DNA from 2 places in the Janthinobacterium leeuwenhoeki genome. Region 1 is predicted to be linked to the other one. Evidence: predicted binding sites of a transcription regulator. Region 1 holds the regulator's gene; the other holds the start of a gene.
What was found. The regulator NrdR, encoded in region 1, represses ribonucleotide reductase genes. The targets are predictions, from matches to a motif close to CACNANATNTNGTG.

Region 2: ACQ4WS_RS24740 (ribonucleoside-diphosphate reductase subunit alpha) is a predicted target of NrdR. The motif match lies at 3,455-3,468, and genes of this name have one in related genera.

The regions. Positions count from the first base shown of each region.
Region 1 covers NZ_JBNYXT010000016.1:73,765-79,799, forward strand. Annotated here, with positions in the region: gene ACQ4WS_RS14565 (ExbD/TolR family protein) at 1-152, opposite strand, end outside; gene tolQ (protein TolQ) at 168-857, opposite strand; gene ybgC (tol-pal system-associated acyl-CoA thioesterase) at 905-1,306, opposite strand; ZMP/ZTP riboswitch at 1,621-1,745, shown strand; gene glyA (serine hydroxymethyltransferase) at 1,857-3,101, shown strand; gene nrdR (transcriptional regulator NrdR) at 3,245-3,709, shown strand; gene pilV (type IV pilus modification protein PilV) at 3,952-4,521, shown strand; gene ACQ4WS_RS14595 (PilW family protein) at 4,518-5,495, shown strand; gene ACQ4WS_RS14600 (pilus assembly PilX family protein) at 5,505-6,035, shown strand, end outside.
Region 2 covers NZ_JBNYXT010000056.1:15,394-21,428, reverse strand. Annotated here, with positions in the region: gene ACQ4WS_RS24745 (ribonucleotide-diphosphate reductase subunit beta) at 1-23, opposite strand, end outside; gene ACQ4WS_RS24740 (ribonucleoside-diphosphate reductase subunit alpha) at 248-3,199, opposite strand; gene ampD (1,6-anhydro-N-acetylmuramyl-L-alanine amidase AmpD) at 3,582-4,193, opposite strand; gene ACQ4WS_RS24730 (sigma 54-interacting transcriptional regulator) at 4,171-5,250, opposite strand; gene ACQ4WS_RS24725 (PP0621 family protein) at 5,365-5,625, opposite strand; gene ACQ4WS_RS24720 (cytochrome C assembly family protein) at 5,622-6,035, opposite strand, start outside.

The DNA.
Region 1 (6,035 bases):
TTCACCACGCTGGGATTGTTTGACGACGGCATCACCATGAAAATGATCAGCAGCACCAGCATCACGTCGATGTACGGCACGACGTTGATTTCGGACTTGAACTTGCGGCCACGGCCACCGCGCATGCCGCCGCTATTGAATGAGGAACCCATGGACGCTGCTCCCTCTTAGCGCGACTGGCGCTGCAAGATGTTGGAGAATTCCTCGACGAAGCTTTCGAAGCGGATCGCCAGGCGGTCGATGTCATGCGAAAAACGGTTGTAGGCGACGACGGCGGGAATCGCCGCGAACAGGCCGATGGCGGTAGCGATCAGCGCTTCGGCAATGCCGGGCGCGACAGCGGCCAGGGTGGCTTGCTGCACGTTGGCCAGGCCGCGGAAGGCGTTCATGATGCCCCACACGGTGCCAAGCAGGCCGATGTACGGCGAGACGGAGCCGACGGAAGCGAGGAAAGCCAGGTGCGATTCGAGCACGTCCATTTCACGCTGGAAGGCGGCGCGCATGGCGCGGCGTGCGCCGTCGAGCACGGCGCCGACGTCCAGCGCTTCGCGCGAACCGTAGGAAGCCTTGCCCTTGATGAATTCGCCCATGCCGGCGTCAAAAATGCGGGCCAGCGCGCCGCTCTGGTCGCGGTTGCCGCTGGCGTTCTGGTGCAGCGCATGCAGGTTGCCGCCGGCCCAGAAGCTGCGTTCGAATTCGATGGTTTGCTTGCGCGCCTGGCGCACGGCAAACATCTTGCGGAAAATATAGGTCCAGCTGGTCAGGGAAATCAGCAGCAGCAGGGCCATGATCAGTTGCACGATCAAATGGGCATTGGAGATGAGCGCGAGGAAAGAAAGATCTTGTGTAACGTTCATTGGCTGGCAGTCTGTTGGGTGAATTGTCCGGGGGTGGCGGGTAGGGCTCAGGCGGCGCGCATGCGGGCCGCGACTGCATCAGGCACGGCGCGCGGGCGCAGGGCCGAATCGACGCAGCCGATCTTGACGCGGGCCGTGTTGAGCAGGCGGTCGCCGCACCAGGCTTGTTGCAGGAAAACGATGGAGGCGCGCCCCATTTTTTCTATGCTTAAGGTTAATCTTACCGTGTCATCGAGCCTGGCTGGCGCATGATAGTCGGCGTTGACGCTTTTGACAACGAACATCGCGTCATGCTGTTGCAGCAATGCCTGCTGGCCCACGTCGATGGAGCGCAGCCATTCCGTGCGTGCGCGCTCGAAAAATTTCAGGTAGTTAGCGTAATAGACGATGCCGCCGGCGTCTGTGTCTTCATAGTAGACACGTACGTTCCAGGTAAAGACTGAAGGCATGTTTATTGCGCCAGTAGTGAGATTGAGCAACATTTTACGCGATTTTTCTTCTTGTGACTGTGGGCGCTTGCTGGAAAGCCATGCAAAAGCTGCATATAAGTTGCACCGCAGCATTCTAAATCCGGGGGGCGCAATGGCAAGCTTCGTAACATACGCTTACATGACATGGCCAGGTTTAAGCCCAGCTTAAGCAGCGCAACCATGCCCTGGCGCGGCCACAGGCCGTGCCAGGGCATGGTTGCGCGCGGCGATTATAGCCGCACGGTTGCATTCCTTGCTCAATTTGGGCACTTAACTTACAATTTGACTTCCATTACGTCTCACGTGACTGGCGAAAAGTCGGGCGATCTCCATGAATGGCGATCGGCAAACCGGCGAAAGGTGGGCATCCACCGGGAAACGTGAGATTTTTCATCAGCCGTTCGCCTGGGTAGCCACTATGGAAAAGCACGAAGAGGCTGCCTGTCCAATGTTGTTATTCAATTAACGCCGGCTCCCCTCATTCGATCCAACCTGCCAGTACAAGCACCCTCATACTTGGAGTTTTTACATGTTTGCAAAAGATCACACCCTCGCCAACGTCGATCCTGAATTGTTCGCCGTCATTCAAAAAGAAAACACGCGCCAGCACGACCACATCGAGCTGATCGCGTCGGAGAACTACACGTCGCCAGCCGTAATGGAAGCGCAAGGCTCGCAACTGACAAACAAGTACGCCGAAGGCTACCCAGGCAAGCGCTACTACGGCGGCTGCGAATACGTCGACGTGGCCGAGCAACTGGCCATCGACCGCGTAAAACAGCTGTTCGGCGCCGAATGCGCGAACGTGCAGCCGAACTCCGGCTCGCAGGCGAACCAGGGCGTGTTCTTCGCCATGTTGAAACCAGGCGACCTGATCATGGGTATGTCGCTGGCCGAAGGCGGCCACCTGACCCACGGCATGCCGCTGAACATGTCCGGCAAGTGGTTTGACGTCGTGTCGTATGGCTTGACGGCGGAAGAGGACATCGACTACGAGGCAATGGAACGCCTGGCCCGCGAACGCAAGCCAAAACTGATCATCGCCGGCGCGTCCGCGTTCTCGAAAAAGATCGACTTCGAGCGCTTCGGCAAGATCGCCAAGGAAGTTGGCGCCTACTTCATGGTCGACATGGCCCACTACGCGGGCCTGATCGCCGCCGGCCTGTACCCGAACCCGGTGCCGTTCGCCGACTTCGTCACCTCGACCACGCACAAATCGCTGCGCGGCCCGCGCGGCGGCATCATCCTGATGAAGGCCGAACACGAAAAAGCCATCAACTCGGCCATCTTCCCTGGTATCCAGGGCGGGCCGCTGATGCACGTGATCGCCGGCAAGGCCGTTGCCTTCAAGGAAGCGCTGAGCCCTGAGTTCGTCGAATACCAGAAGCAAGTGGTCAAGAACGCCGACGTTCTGGCGAAAACTCTGATTAAGCGCGGCCTGCGTATCGTGTCCGGTGGCACCGAATCGCACGTCATGCTGGTCGATCTGCGCGCCAAGAACCTGACGGGCAAGGAAGCCGAAGCCATCCTCGGTTCCGCGCACATCACCTGCAACAAGAACGGCATCCCGAACGACCCGCAAAAACCCTTCGTCACCTCGGGCATCCGCCTGGGCAGCCCGGCGATGACGACGCGCGGTTTCAAGGAAGCGCAAGCGGAAGAAGTGGGCAACCTGATCGCCGACGTGCTGGACAATCCGCATGACGCCGCCACCATTGAGCGCGTGAAAGCAGCCGTGAAAGTGCTGGCCGACGCGCACCCGGTGTACGCATAATTATTTGTCCAGAATGTGTCATACAGAGTAAGATTCTGTATGACACATTCCTTCGTGCCCAAGGGCGCCCGGAGTGATTCGGGCGCCCTTTGTACAGGGGCGGCGATTTCCCGTAATTATTACTATAAAGTTGTAGCCAGCCCATGAAATGTCCATTTTGCCAGCACGGCGATACCCAGGTTCTCGATACGCGTGTATCGGAGGACGGGGATGCCATTCGGCGCCGCCGCCGCTGCGGCAAATGCGACAAGCGTTTTACCACGTACGAGCGCATTGAACTTATCATGCCGGCCGTCGTCAAAAAGAATGGCAGCCGGACGGAGTTCGCTGCGGATAAGTTGCGCGGCAGTTTGATGCTGGCCTTGCGCAAGCGTCCCGTCGCGGCCGCCTCCGTGGATACGGCCATCGCCTCCATCCAGGAAAAACTGCTCACCAGCGGCTTGCGCGAAGTCGATTCCGGCTATATCGGCGAACTCGTCATGCAGGAACTCAAGCGCCTCGACAAGATCGCCTACATCCGCTTCGCCTCCGTCTACAAGAATTTCGAAGACCTGGCCGAGTTCCAGGATGCGATTGCCGAAGTGGGGCAGGCGCGCAGCAAGCCCTGACGCTCACCTTCTTGTTCACCTGATTGAAAATGGGGCCGGTTCTGCGCCCCGTGTTCATCACGCCAGCGTTCGCCTGGCAAGCGGCCTGATCAATCCCAACGCTGTTTTTTTCATTTTATCGCCTTGCTGTTTGCGCTAGCGCAGACCCGGCTTTTTGCGCGCGCCTATCGTGTACCTGGGCCGCCTGTTCTTGCGACTCTGTCTGCGGAAGGGGGTAGCGCATGCGCAATGGCGGTCGCACTATGTTTCCTGCGGGTGGCAGCAGCCTCGTCGAGGTGCTCGTGTCCCTGCTGCTGTTGGCGTTGGGTTTGCTCGGCGCCAGCATCCTGCAACTGCACTCCCTGCGTGCGCGCCATGAGTCGGCGCTGTTGTCGGCGGGCGTGCAACTGGCCGCCGGCATGGCCGAGCGCATGCGCGCGAATAGCGTGCTCATGAATGGCCCCGATACGGGCAATCCCTACCTGAACGTGGCCTACGCGGCGGCGGACGACGCCGAAGCTGGCGGTGGCGCGCCCGACTGTTTTGGTGCTGCCGCCTGCAGCGCGGCCGAACTGGCGCAATTTGACATCGCCGAATGGAAGCACAGGCTGCATGCGGCCTTGCCTGACGCGCGTCTGCAAATCTGCCGCGATGCTCCCGCGTGGGACGCCGCCGCCCAAGGCTTGCACTGGGCGTGTAGCGGTGGCAAGGGCGCGCCCATCGTTATCAAGCTGGGCTGGCGCGCCCGCCTGCCCGATGGCTCGCCCGCCGTGAATGCGGCAAACGAGTCGCTGCCCAGACTGGCATTCCAGCTGGGCGGAGGCGGCGCATGAACAGCGTGCATACCGCGTGGTGCCGGCAGTGCGGCATGAGCCTGCTCGAATTGCTGGTGGCCCTGTCGCTGGGTGCGCTGCTGATGCTGGTCGCCAGCACCGTGCTGCTGGCGGCCAGCGGCAGCTATGGCGACCAGTCCGCCAGTGCGCGGCTGGACGACAACGGCCGCTATGCCCTCGACACCATCGCCCGCGCCGTGCGCCAGACGGCGTATGTGAACTGGGATAGCAGCGCCGCGCCCGTCGCCCATGCGGATGACGACAGTGCGAATGTCGCCGGGCTCGACGCGCGCAGCCTGGGCAAGAACAGCGAGGGCATCAGCGGCGCGCTGCCCGACGCCATGCAGGGCAGCGACGTGCTGGCCCTGCGCTATTACGGCGCCGGGAAGGAAGAGGGCGGTGACGGATCCGTGCTCAATTGCGCCGGCTTCGGCGTGGGTGCCGCGCAAACGGAGGCGCAGCGGGGCTGGAGCATTTTCTATGTGGCGCAGGGCGCCGATGGCGAGGGGGAATTGCGCTGCAAATACCGGGGCGCAAACGGCTGGGGCGCGGACGCCATCATCCGCGGCGTTGACGGCTTCCAGGTGCTGTATGGCCTCGACACGGATACGCCGCCCGACGGCGTGGCGAACCGCTATGTCAACGCCAGCGCGCTCGACGCCGACGATGCGGCGCTGCTGCTGGCGGGTACGGATGCGGCCGCGCGCCAGCGTGATTTGCACCGCCGCACGCACTGGAAGCGCGTGGCCAGTGTGCGCGTGGCGCTGCTGTTGCATGGTGAAGCGGGCCAGGCAGACAAGATGGCGGACCTGGGGCCGGCGCAGTTCGACCTGTTCGGCAAGGCGTATGCCGAGGCGCACGGCGCCGGCGACACGGGCGTGCGCATCGCGCGCGCGACCTTGCCCGCCGCAACGCGCTCCAGGCTGCGGCAACTGGTGCAGACAAGCATCATGCTGCGCAACGGACCGGCCTAGGCGGGTGGCATGATGGCTGGCGGGGGCGTCCGCTGGTACATACCGCGTTGCGCGCCCGGTGCGAGGCGGCGTGGCGCCACCCTCGTGTATGTGCTGTGCCTGCTGGTGATCATCTTGCTGCTGGGCATATCGGCGGCGCAGATGGCCTTGCAGGGGGAAAAGGCGGCACGCGGCGAACGTGACCGGCAGATCGCGTTTCAGGCGGCGGAGGAGGCATTGGTGGATGCGCAGAATGATATCGAAGGCTGGCCCGGCGCGCCGGGACGTAGCAGCCTCTTCGCGCCTGGCAGTGCGGCAGGTTTCGCGGACGGCTGTGGCGAAGGAGGCGCACTGGGCTTGTGCCTGCCCGCAGCCCCGGAGGCGCCGGCGCTCTGGCTGAGCATGGATCTGAATGGCGCCGAAGGGGGAAGTGCCAGCCGCGCCGTGCCATATGGCCAGTTCACGGGTGCCGTCATGCAGACGGGGCAGGGTTTCCTGCCGTCGCGCCGGCCCCGCTACCTGATCGAATTGCTGCCGTTTCACCCGCCCGGCGCACAGGCC
Region 2 (6,035 bases), on a different contig from region 1:
TCATCATCCCATGACAACGACATATTCTTCTTCCTTTCCATGCCGGCGAGCCGGCGATCCGCAACAGGCCCGTTGTATCGGACAATGCGGACATTAACAACATTGAATCAGCCCAGCAGCGCTGGGCTGACAACTTTAAATTTCTTAAAAACCGTCACGAGCAAGTCCGATATCGGGTCGAGTAGCGGAGCCGTACTTTAGTACGGTGAGCAACACAGAACCCGAGAGGGGGCTGCGCAGCAGGTTTTTACTGGCAGGCTTCGCATTCTTCGAAACCGTCATCACCCGGACGCAGATAGCAGGCTTCGCCATCGGCGTCGTCCGCTGCCGCTGCCACTACCGGCGCCACGGCTACAGCTGCTGCCGCCAGGACCGCCGCCTGGGCACTCTGTGCGCTGGCCGACATGCCGCCATCGACTGCCACGGCGTTCAGGGCGCCCGTCTTGGAGGTCGATTTCTCCATGTGGGTAGCGGCGATGGTACGCAGGTAGTAAGTGGTTTTCAAGCCGCGCAACCATGCCAGCTTGTAGGTTTCGTCCAGTTTCTTGCCCGAAGCGCCAGCCATGTAGATGTTCAGCGACTGGGCCTGGTCGATCCACTTCTGGCGACGCGAAGCCGCTTCCACCAGCCAGCTTGGCGACACTTCAAAGGCGGTGGCGTAGATATCGCGCAAGTCTTGCGGGATGCGGTCGATCTTCACCAGGGAGCCGTCAAAGTACTTCAGGTCGGAGATCATGACTTCATCCCACAGGTCGCGCGCCTTCAGGTCGCGCACCAGGTAGCCGTTGATCTCGGTGAATTCGCCCGACAGGTTCGATTTCACGTACAGGTTCTGGAACGTCGGCTCGATACAGGCCGATACGCCGATGATGTTCGAAATCGTCGCCGTCGGGGCGATTGCCACGCAGTTCGAGTTGCGCATGCCGAACTTGGCGATGCGTTCGCGCACCGGGGTCCAGTCCATGGCCGACGAAGAATCGACTTCCAGGTAGCCGCCACGCTCTTCGGCCAGCAGTTTCACCGAGTCTTGCGGCAGGATGCCACGGTCCCACAGCGAACCGGCATACGATTCATAGCGGCCGCGCTCTTCGGCCAGTTCCGTCGACGCCAGGTAGGCGTAGTAGCACACGGCTTCCATCGAGGTATCGGCAAACGACACGGCGGCGTCCGAGGCGAACGGGATGCGCATCATGTGCAGGCAATCCTGGAAGCCCATCACGCCCATGCCGACCGGACGGTGGCGCATGTTCGAATTGCGCGCCTTGTCGACGGCGTAGTAATTGATATCGATGACGTTGTCGAGCATGCGCATGGCGGTGCGGATGGTCTTGGCCAGCTTGACGTGATCGAGCTTGCCTTCCTTCATGTGCGCCGGCATGTTCACGGAACCGAGGTTGCAGACGGCGATTTCGTCAGGGCCCGTGTTCAGCGTGATTTCCGTGCACAGGTTCGAGCTGTGGACGACGCCGACGTGCGACTGCGGGCTGCGGATGTTGCAAGGATCCTTGAACGTGATCCATGGGTGGCCCGTTTCAAACAGCATCGACAGCATCTTGCGCCACAGATCCAGCGCAGCGATCTTTTTGTACGAGCGGATTTCGCCGGCGGCTGCCTTGGCTTCGTAGCCCAGGTAAGCCTTTTCAAAGGCTTTGCCGACCAAGTCGTGCAAGTCTGGCGTTTCGGATGGCGAGAACAGGGTCCACTCGCCTTTTTCCATGACGCGCTTCATGAACATGTCGGGAATCCAGTTCGCCGTGTTCATGTCGTGCGTGCGGCGGCGGTCATCGCCCGTGTTCTTGCGCAGGTCGAGGAATTCCTCGATGTCCATGTGCCAGGTTTCCAGGTAGGCGCAGACGGCGCCCTTGCGCTTGCCGCCCTGGTTGACTGCCACGGCCGTGTCGTTGACCACTTTCAGGAACGGCACCACGCCTTGCGACTTGCCATTGGTGCCCTTGATGTGGGCGCCCAGGGCACGCACTGGCGTCCAGTCGTTGCCCAGGCCACCGGCGTATTTGGCCAGCAGCGCGTTGTCCTTGATGGCGTCGTAAATGCCTTCCAGATCATCCGACACGGTGCTCAGGTAGCACGACGACAGTTGCGAGCGCAGGGTGCCCGAGTTGAACAGGGTCGGGGTCGAGCTCATGAAGTCGAACGAGGACAGAAGATTGTAGAACTCGATAGCGCGCGCTTCGCGGTCCGCTTCGTTCAGCGACAGGCCCATGGCCACGCGCATGTAGAACGCTTGCGGCATTTCGATGCGCACGTCATGGATGTGCAGGAAGTAGCGGTCATACAGGGTTTGCAGGCCGATGTAGCCGAATTGCAAGTCGCGGTCGGCCACGATGGCTTTTGCCAGGCGTTCCAGGTCGAAGCTGGCGAGTACCGGGTTCAGCAGGTCGTTGGCGATGCCCTTGGCGATGTACTGCGGGAAATACGTCAGGTATTCAGCGGCAGCGGCCGCTTGCGGCACTTCCTTGCCGAACACTTCCTTGCGCACCGTGTGCAGCAGGATGCGGGCCGTGACCTGGCTGTAAGCCGGGTCTTTTTCCATCAGCGCGCGCGCCGCCAGGATGGCCGACTTGTGCAGCTCTTCGACGGGCACGCCGTCGTACAGGTTCTTCACCGTTTCAGCCAGGATGGCGTCGGCATCGACGTGCTTTTCCAGGCCGGCGCAGGCGGCGTTGATCAGGTCGCGCACTTCCTGCATGTCCAGCAGACGGCGCACGCCGTTGTCGGTGACATTTAATTGTGGTGCGGAAACTTGTGCGGAAGCGCCCAGCGCTTCCTTCTGCAGGCGGCGCTCTTCCATGTGCTTGGCGCGGTACAGCACGTAGGCACGCGCCACGTCGTGCTCGCCCGAACGCATCAGCGACAGTTCCACCTGGTCTTGCACGTCTTCGATATGGAAGGTGCCGCCGCCCGGATGGCGGCGCACCAGCGCGGCGACGACGCCGTCGGTCAGTTGTTCCACCAGTTCGCGGATGCGGGCCGAGGCTGCGCCCTGGCCGCCGTTAACGGCCAAAAACGCCTTGGTCATGGCGATGGCGATCTTCGAAGGCTCAAATGCCACCACCGCGCCGTTGCGGCGGATGATGCGATAATCGCCCAATGCCGCGCCCGTGCTCGCCACGCTGTTGGCCGCGCCTGGCGCTGGCGATACTGGCGTTGGATGGATGGAAATATCTTGTGGTGATTGCATTGAAGCTCCCGTTGTCAGCTAAAGTCAGCCTGCAGTTTTGCTGCCGCGTGTGTTGTTGAATAGAACGCCCGATGGTCAGGGTTTCTTCAGGTATTTGTTGCTAAATAGTAAATAATTCACAGCCAAAAATCATGCGAGCAAGCTGTATTGCCCGGCTGGCTCGAAACACGATCAAGGGTGATAAACCGCCAGTTCCCGTTGCCATATCAACAAACAGGGTAGCTTTGGTAATAATTCTGAAAACGTCTGTGATGGCACTACATATAGTCTTTAAATCCAGGTTGTGTACTAATTGTAGTGCCCATCGGAGGGCGATGCAATAGTTTTCCGGCATCCGCCAGCGTAATTTTTTGTATTTCCATATGCGATTTCGGTTGACTTTTCAGGGCGTGGATGGAAAGCCCAATCCGCGCGAAGTGAGCGCTAACGCAGGCTGCCCGCGCAGAGTTTCCAGCCAGCATTCTTGGTAAAAATGCCAGTCAAAAAACGGCCCCGGATCCGTCTTCCTTCCCGGCGCGATATGCTCGTGACCGCACACCTTGGACAGCCCGTAGCGCGCCACCAGCGCCGCCGTCAGCGCCGCCAGGACGTGGTATTGCCGCCGCTGGAAAGGCACATCGTCCGCGCCTTCCATTTCGATACCGATGGAATAGCCATTGCACTGCGGGCGTCCTTCGAAGGTGGATGCGCCAGCATGCCAGGCGCGTTGATCAGCAGAAACATATTGCAACAACGCACCATCGCGCCGTACAAAAAAGTGCGCCGATACCTGCAAGCCACGCAAGTCGGCGAAAGAAGGATCGGCATTATAATCTACCCGGCCCGTAAACAAGTCCGACACATGCGGTCCGCCAAAGTGGCCGCCCGGCAAGCTGATGTTATGGATCACTAGCAAGTCGACTTGCGCGCCGTCCGGGCGCGCATCGTGGTATTGGGAGTCATAGCGCAGCGCGCCATCGCACCAGCCGTCTTCATCTATCGTCCATGCGCTCATCAAGTAAAGCTTCCTGTATCGTCAATTTCTGCATGCGGTAACGCAACTGGCGCACGCTCAGGCCCAGCTGGCGCGCCGCCCGCGCGCGGTGGTAGCGCGCTTGCACCAGCGCCAGCATGATCATGTCGCGCTCGGCCTGGCGCAAATACATGTCCAGCGGCAAGACCGGGGCCACGCCATACGCCGCCATGCCGGGCAGGCACAGTTGCCGCTCCGGCAAGTCCGGCAGTGCCGGCGCCGCCCGCAACGGCATGCTGCCGGACGTGGAGGGCAAGGCCAGGCCATCGAGCGCGATCACGCCGCCGTCGGCAAAGGCCAGCGCCCGCTCCAGCACGTTTTCCAGTTCGCGCACATTGCCGGGAAACGCATACGCGGCCAGGGCCGCCAGCACGGGCGGCGCCAGGCTCACGGCCCGGCGCGGCGACAGGCGGGCGAGGATCACCTCACATAATACCTGCAGATCGCCGCGCCGCTCGCGCAGCGGCGGCAGCGCCAGTTCGATCACATTCAGCCGGTAAAACAGGTCCTGGCGAAACGTGCCGGCCGCCAAGCCGCGCGCCAGGCCATGCTGGCTGGCGCACAGGATGCGCACGTCGACGGCCTCGTCGGTACTGCCGCCCAGCTTGCGCACGCGGCGCTCCTGCAGCACGCGCAATAGTTTCACCTGCATGGCCAGCGGCAGATCATCGACTTCGTCGAGCAGCAAACTGCCACCGTGGGCCGCCTGGAACAAGCCCTGGCGTTCGTGCAGTGCGCCCGTATAGGCGCCCGGGCGGCAACCGAAGAATTCCGCTTCCATCAGCGCTTCGGGAATGGCGCCGCAGTTGACGGCGATAAACGGAAAGCTGGCGCGCGCACCCTGTGCATGGATGGCGCGCGCCGCCAGTTCCTTGCCCGTGCCCGATTCGCCGCGGATGGCCACCGGCGCGCCACAACGGGCGATGCGGCCGATCTGCGCGCGCAGCGCCTGCATGGGCAGCGAATTGCCGCTCAGTTGCGGCGCCGGCGGCATGCCGGCGGCAGTGACGGTATCCGGGCCGGAGCTGGGACGGGACATGGGGACGCGCGCCTTTCTGCAATGGCGGCGACGAACCGCCTGCTGCAGATGCTACGCCGGATGGATGCCGGAGGTCGTTACGATACGGATGAGCAACGCGGCGCGAGAGCGCCCTTACAGGGTGGCGTGCGCGTGGCTGCAGTAGTCGTGGCCCTTGGCCTGCACGTTTTCCGAGGCCGGGTAGTACACGCCGCAGTGGGCGCAGCACAGCATCAGTTCGGCATCCGGCAATTCCTGCGGCCGGCCAGGCGGCGCATACGGGTTCGGCTGCTGTTGCTGCTGCGCGCGGGCCCGTTGCTGCATGCCACGGATCTTGCTGCGGATAGCAAACAGCACCAGGAACACCAGCGCCAGCCAGAATAAAACACGTGTCATGTGTATCCTCGGTGTAAAACCACTTCCAGTACAAAACGGCTACCGACATAGGCCAGCAGCAAGGTGGCGAAACCGGCCAGGGTAAAACTCAGGGCCGTCTTGCCGCGCCAGCCGCGAAAGCGGCGCCCTGCCAGCAGGGCGGCAAACAACAGCCACGACAGCATGGTAAACACGGATTTGTGATCCCAGTTGAGCGCCTTGCCAAATAGTTGTTCGGAAAACACGATGCCCGACAGCACGGTCAGGCTCAGCAGGATAAAGCCCAGGCCGATCATGCGGAACAGCAGCTTTTCCATCGTCAGCAGGGCTGGCAACTGGTCCAGCGCCGTGCCAATGAAGCCGCCGCTTTCGCTGCGCGTATGCAAACGCGATTCCTGCAACGCCATCAGCACGGCGTGAAAGGCGGCAAT